3 regions of the Alicycliphilus soli genome follow, and region 3 is predicted to be linked to each of the others. Evidence: predicted binding sites of a transcription regulator. Region 3 holds the regulator's gene; each other region holds the start of a gene.

Region 1 (2,261 bases), 1.6 Mb from region 3:
ACCGACCTCAAGCGCCGCGTGAAGGAGACCAAGACCACCGAGCCCGCCGCCGTCAAGGCGCTGCTGGCCGACGCCCTGGCCGACCTGCTGCGCCCGCTGGAAAAGCCGCTGGTCATAGGCGAGCACAGCCCCACCGTGATCATGGTGGCCGGCGTGAACGGCGCGGGCAAGACCACGTCGATTGGCAAGCTCACCAAGCATCTGGCCGACCATGGCGAGAGCGTGCTGCTGGCCGCGGCCGACACCTTCCGCGCCGCGGCGCGCGAGCAGCTCGGCGTCTGGGCCACGCGCAACACCGTGGAGATCATCAGCCAGGAAGGCGGCGACCCCGCCGCCGTGAGCTTTGACGCCGTCACCGCCGGGCGCGCGCGCGGCAAGGACGTGGTGCTGGTGGACACGGCCGGCCGCCTGCCCACGCAGCTGCACCTGATGGAGGAGCTGAAAAAAATCCGCCGCGTGGTCACCAAGGCCGAGGCCAGCGCCCCGCACGAGGTACTGCTGGTGATCGACGGCAACACCGGCCAGAACGCCCTGACCCAGGTGCGCGCCTTCGACGATGCGCTGCAGCTCACGGGCCTGATCGTCACCAAATTGGACGGCACGGCCAAGGGCGGCGTGCTCGCGGCCATCGCCCAGGAGCGGCCCGTGCCGGTCTACTTCATCGGCGTGGGCGAGAAGGTCGAAGACCTCGAAACCTTCAACGCGCGCGAATTCGCCCAGGCGCTGCTGGCCTGAGAGGCCTTGAGGCAGCGCGGGTTCCTATCCATCCACCTGCTGCACCACCCAGTCGGCGTAGTCCGCTTCAGCCTGCTCGGTGCGCGTGAGCAGCTGCGGCACCTCATAGGGGTGCTGGCCCCGCAGCCAGGCGCAGAGCGCGGGCGCGGCCTGGGGCAGGGTCTTGCAGACCAGACGCCACTCGGCATCCTCCTGCTGCGCGCCCTGCCAGACATAGTGCGAGTCAATCGCCTGCACCTGCACGCAGGCGGCCAGCCGCGCCTGCACGGCGCCCGCGGCCAGGCGCCTGGCGTCGGCGGCACTGGCGACGGTGGTGGTCACGACGGCGATGGATGGCGTGGTGTCAGGCATGGCGCAAATCCCCAGAAAGGCTGCGGTTCTACCACCCTCGGGGGAACTTTGCGATTAGCACTCCCTCCAAGAGAGTGCTAACATGCCCCTGTATGGAAGAAAGGATTTCTGACATGAACCTCCAGACTGCCTCCACCGCGACGACGCTGGCGCCCGCCAACCCCTGGGCCCTGGTTCCTCCGCTGGGCAACCTGGACGCGTACATCTCGGCCGTCAACCGCCTGCCCCTGCTGACGCAGGAGGAGGAGCAGCGATACGCGCAGCAGCTCAAGAACGACAACGACCTGGAGGCCGCGGGCCGTCTGGTGCTGTCGCACCTGCGCCTGGTGGTGTCCATCTCGCGCCAGTACCTGGGCTATGGCCTGCCGCATGGCGACCTGATCCAGGAAGGCAACGTGGGCCTGATGAAGGCCGTGCGCCGCTTCGACCCGGACCAGGGCGTGCGCCTGGTGAGCTATGCCATGCACTGGATCAAGGCCGAGATCCACGAATACATCCTGAAGAACTGGCGCATGTTCAAGGTGGCGACCACCAAGGCCCAGCGCAAGCTGTTCTTCAACCTGCGCTCCATGAAGCAAGGCTTCAAGGCCGATGCCATCGACGCCGACACGCACCGCGAGACCCTGTCCGAGCATGAGATCGACCTCGTGGCCGAGCAGCTCAACGTCAAGCGCGAAGAGGTCATCGAGATGGAAACGCGCCTGGCCGGCGGCGACGTGCTGCTTGACCCGGCCCCAGCGGACGACGGCGAGCAGGCCTTCGGCCCCATCGCCTATCTGGCCGACGCGGCCCATGAGCCCACGGCCATGATCGAGTCGCGCCAGCGCGACATGCTGGCCACCGACGGCATTGCCACGGCGCTGGCCGGCCTGGACGCGCGCAGCCGCCGCATCGTCGAAGAGCGCTGGCTCAAGGTGAACGACGATGGCTCGGGCGGCATGACGCTGCACGAGCTGGCCGCCGAATACGGCGTGAGCGCCGAGCGCATCCGCCAGATCGAGGTGGCGGCGATGAAGAAGATGAAGAAGGCGCTGGCCGAGTACGCCTGAGCGTCTTTGAGCTCCTTGGAGCTCCTTTCGGCGCCCGGCCCGGCAGCCAGACAACCCAGGCGCGCAGCCCTTGCAGGCCGCGCGCCTTTTTTCTTTCCAGAGGTTTACCCATGCACTCCCATTTCC
Region 2 (2,261 bases), 1.5 Mb from region 3:
GCCTGATCCTCCACCAGTTCGCCGCTGCAACCCACGGTGAGGTGGCCACAGCCCTTCCCAGAATACTTTTCGTTCCCGCCATGGGGGTGCCCGCGCGCTTCTACGAGCCGTTTCTCTCGAGGCTGCTTGCCCGCGGTGTCGCAGCGTCCGCCTGCACGCTGGAGCTCCCCGGGCAGGGAGCTCATCCCTCGAGGGCGCGCCGAGGCGACGACTACGGCTACCGCGAGGTCGTCGAGGAACTGATCCCAGGCGCGGTCCAGCATCTGGAGGATGCAATGCCGACGCACCCCATCGTGCTGATCGGCCACAGCTTGGGCGCGCAACTGGCCGTGCTCGCGAGCGCCGAACTCGCAAGCCGCGTCGAACGTTTCGTGCTCATCGCGGCCGGTACGGCCCACTGGCGTCGCTGGCCGCAAGCCCATCGCCTGCGCGCGGCGGCCACGGTACATGCCATCGCCACCGCCGCTGCCGTTCTGCCCTGGTACCCCGGTGTCCGGTTCGGCTTCGGCGGAGACCAATCACGCCGCTTCATGCGCGACTGGTCCTTCAATGCACGCAGCGGCCGCTACCGGCTTTCGGGTAGCACCACATCGCCACAGGAACTCGAGCAACGCCTCGCACGCGTCATGACTCGTGTGCACCTGCTGGGAATCGACGGCGACCGGGTTGCCCCGACAGGAGCCAGCGACGAGCTGCTTGCATTCCTGCCCCAGGCGCGGCTCACTCGTCAGACGGTGACGGGCGTGGCCACCGATGGCCCTTGGCGGCGCCATTTCTCCTGGGCACGCCACGCCAGCGATCTCGACCATGCGGTCGCCTCGCAATTGGCAGAGGTGCATTGCACACGATGACCGCCATGTCCATGCCGACCATGGCGGCAAGGCGGGCACAGGGCGTCGCTGCCACCAACACGCTCTTGGCTCGACCCGGCCGGGAACCGGCATCCCCAGTGGAATGGCGGCAGCACGAAAGCAGAGTGGCGATCGGCAATGGCCAAAGCCCCAAAGTTTCCGGGCCCGCCCTCTTGAAGTCGGGCAAAACAGCCTTATTATTAGCACTCGTAAGAGTTGAGTGCTAACAGCACCACCCTTTCTCTCAGGCAGCCCTTTGGGGCTGCCGCCGTTATCACCCTTTGTTTGTGCATCGCAAGGAGATCCTATGAACCTGCGCCCTCTCGCCGATCGCGTGATCGTCAAGCGCCTGGAGAACGAAACCAAGACCGCCTCGGGCATCGTGATTCCCGACAACGCCGCCGAGAAGCCCGATCAGGGTGAGGTCGTGGCCGTGGGCCCCGGCAAGCTCGACGACGACGGCGACCGCATCGCCATGAGCGTGAAGGTGGGCGACCGCGTGCTGTTCGGCAAGTACAGCGGCCAGACCGTGAAGATGAACGGCGAAGAGCTGCTCGTGATGAAGGAAGACGACCTGTTTGCGGTCGTCGAGCAGTAATCGACTCATGATTTCATAGCTGCCGGCGCTTTCTGGGTAAGCGTTAGCAGCCTGTTTTGCATCAAATTCTGTAGGAGCCACACATGGCAGCAAAAGACGTAGTTTTCGGCGGTGAAGCCCGCGCCCGCATGGTCGAAGGCGTGAACATCCTGGCCAACGCGGTCAAGGTGACCCTGGGCCCCAAGGGCCGCAACGTGGTGCTCGAGCGCTCGTTCGGCGCCCCCACCGTGACCAAGGACGGTGTGTCCGTGGCCAAGGAAATCGAGCTCAAGGACAAGATCCAGAACATGGGCGCCCAGCTCGTGAAGGAAGTGGCCTCCAAGACCAGCGACAACGCCGGTGACGGCACGACCACCGCCACGGTGCTGGCCCAGGCCATCGTGCGCGAAGGCAGCAAGTACGTGGCCGCCGGCCTGAACCCCATGGACCTCAAGCGCGGCATCGACAAGGCCGTCGCCGCCCTGGTGGAAGAGCTGAAGAAGGCCTCCAAGGCCACGACGACCAGCAAGGAAATCGCCCAGGTGGGTTCGATCTCCGCCAACTCCGACAGCTCCATCGGCGAGATCATCGCCAACGCCATGGACAAGGTCGGCAAGGAAGGCGTGATCACCGTGGAAGACGGCAAGAGCCTGAACAACGAACTCGATGTCGTGGAAGGCATGCAGTTCGACCGCGGCTACCTGTCGCCCTACTTCATCAACAACCCCGAAAAGCAGGTCGCCCTGCTGGACAACCCCTTCGTGCTGCTGTTCGACAAGAAGATCAGCAACATCCGTGACCTGCTGCCCACGCTGGAAGCCGTGGCCAAGGCC
Region 3 (2,261 bases):
AAGCTCACTACCTTCTAAATAGTTCGCTTTCTTCCTGTGTCATGAAACGGACCGGAAGCTCATGCGTATTGCCGCCAGCTATGCGGAATCCGGTAGACGCCCGAAGATGGGTTGTAGGCGTCGGCCTGGACTGTCTCCGCTACGAGTTGATTTTCTCGATGAACATCCCCTTTGCCTCACATCACCAGACTGTCACCAAGAAAAAAGCGCGCTATTTTTTGAATAGCGCGCTTTCCTTGTGTAGCTTGGTAGGGCGTGGCGGACTTGAACCGACGACCAAAGGATTATGAGTCCTCTGCTCTAACCAACTGAGCTAACGCCCCGGTTTGCGTGAAGCAAAACGCGCATTGTATGCGCTACTTCTGGTGGCTCAGGGCGTTGGTCACCAGTTTGGAGGTGATGTCCACGATCTGGATCATGCGGTCGTAGGGCATGCGGGTCGGGCCTATCACGCCCAGCGTGCCGACCACCTGGCCATCGACCTCGTAGGGTGCGCTGACCACGGACAGTTCCTCGAAGGGCACGACCTGGCTCTCGCCGCCTATGAAGATGCGCACGCCCTCGGCGCGGCTGGAGATGTCGAGCAAGCGCAGGATCTGGGTCTTCTGCTCGAACAGGTCGAACGCGCGGCGCAGGTGGCCCATGTCGCTGGAGAAATCGCTCACGGACAGCAGGTTGCGCTCGCCCGAGATCACGACCTCGTCCTGCTGCTCGGACAGCGCCTCGCTGCCCACGCTGACCGCGGCCTGCATCAGCACGGCAATTTCGCCGCGCAGGCGGTCCACCTCGAGCTTGAGGCGTTCGCGCACCTGTTCCATGGTCAGGCCGGTGTAGTGCGCGTTGAGGAAGTTGGCGGCCTCGATCAGCTGCGACTGGCTGTAGTCGGCCTCGGTGAACAGCACGCGGTTCTGCACGTCGCCGTCGGGCGAGACGATGATGACCAGCAGGCGCCGCTCGGACAGGCGCAGGAATTCGATGTGACGGAACACCGAGGCGCGGCGCGGCGCCATGACCACGCCGACGAACTGCGACAGGCTCGACAGCAGATGCGCGGCGTTGGCGATGACCTTCTGGGGCTGTTCGGGCTTGATCTGCAGGGCCGGCAGCTGCTCCTGCTGCACGGTGAGCATGGTGTCGACGAACAGCCGATATCCCTTGGCGGTGGGCACGCGGCCGGCCGAGGTGTGGGGGCTGGCGATCAGCCCGAGCTCCTCCAGGTCGGCCATCACGTTGCGTATCGTGGCGGGCGACAATTCGAGGCCCGATGCCCGCGACAAGGTCCTGGAGCCCACCGGCTGCCCGTCGGCGATGTATCGCTCGACCAGCGCCTTGAGCAATAACTTGGAGCGGTCATCCAGCATCAGGTCATTTTAATGATGTAATTTCTGCATGAAGCCCATCTTCCGTCGCGTCGCCGTCATAGGCAAATACCAGCAACCGGTGGCCGGAGCGGCATCGGGCAGCTCGCGGCACATCATTGAAAGCATTGCCCAGCTCATCGCGCAGCAGGAGTGCGAACCCACGCTGGAGGCCGATACCGCGGCCAGCACCGGCATCACCGGCTACCACACGCTGGATGTGGACGACATCGGCCGGCATTGCGACCTGTGCATCGTCGTCGGCGGCGACGGCACCATGCTGGGCGTGGGCCGCAGGCTCGCGGCCTATGGCACGCCACTGGTCGGCATCAACCAGGGGCGGCTGGGTTTCATCACGGACATTCCGCTGCAGGGTTACGAGGCGGCCCTCACGGCCATATTTCATGGCGAGTATGAAGAGGACGCAAGGCCGCTGATGCAGGCACGCGTGGAGCGCGCCGGGGAGTCGGTCTTCGAGGCGCTGGCGCTCAACGACGTGGTGGTCAACCGCGGCTCCACCTCGGGCATGGTGGAGCTGCGCGTGGAGGTGGACGGCGTGTTCGTCTCCAACCAGCGCGCCGACGGTCTCATCGTGGCCTCGCCCACGGGGTCCACGGCCTATGCGCTGTCGGCCGGCGGGCCCATGCTCCACCCCCTGATTCCCGGCTGGGTGATGGTGCCGATTGCGCCGCACACCCTCTCCAACCGGCCCATCGTGCTGCCCGACGCGGCCGAGATCGCCATCGAGGTGGTGGGCGGGCGCGACATCAGCGCCAACTTCGACATGCAGTCACTGGCCTCGCTGCAGCATGGCGACCGGATTCTGGTGCGGCGCTCGGCCCACCGCGTGTGTTTTCTGCACCCGCGCGGCTGGAGCTTCTTCGCCACCCTGCGCAAGAAGCT

What was found. The regulator HrcA, encoded in region 3, represses chaperone genes, less so after heat shock. The targets are predictions, from matches to a motif close to TTAGCACTCNNNNNNNNNGAGTGCTAA.
Region 1: a site for HrcA is predicted at 1,141-1,167, ahead of rpoH (RNA polymerase sigma factor RpoH). Genes of this name have one in related genera too.
Region 2: a site for HrcA is predicted at 1,052-1,078, ahead of groES (co-chaperone GroES). Genes of this name have one in related genera too.

What each region holds. Positions count from the first base shown of each region.
Region 1 is NZ_CP160388.1:812,559-814,819, reverse strand. Features, by position in the region: gene ftsY (signal recognition particle-docking protein FtsY) at 1-735, shown strand, start outside; gene cutA (divalent-cation tolerance protein CutA) at 760-1,086, opposite strand; gene rpoH (RNA polymerase sigma factor RpoH) at 1,200-2,135, shown strand; gene ABUE11_RS03805 (tripartite tricarboxylate transporter substrate binding protein) at 2,246-2,261, shown strand, end outside.
Region 2 is NZ_CP160388.1:702,797-705,057, reverse strand. Features, by position in the region: gene ABUE11_RS03300 (alpha/beta fold hydrolase) at 1-851, shown strand, start outside; gene groES (co-chaperone GroES) at 1,159-1,449, shown strand; gene groL (chaperonin GroEL) at 1,533-2,261, shown strand, end outside.
Region 3 is NZ_CP160388.1:3,022,663-3,024,923, forward strand. Features, by position in the region: tRNA gene ABUE11_RS14260 (tRNA-Ile) at 247-323, opposite strand; gene hrcA (heat-inducible transcriptional repressor HrcA) at 357-1,361, opposite strand; gene ABUE11_RS14270 (NAD kinase) at 1,390-2,261, shown strand, end outside.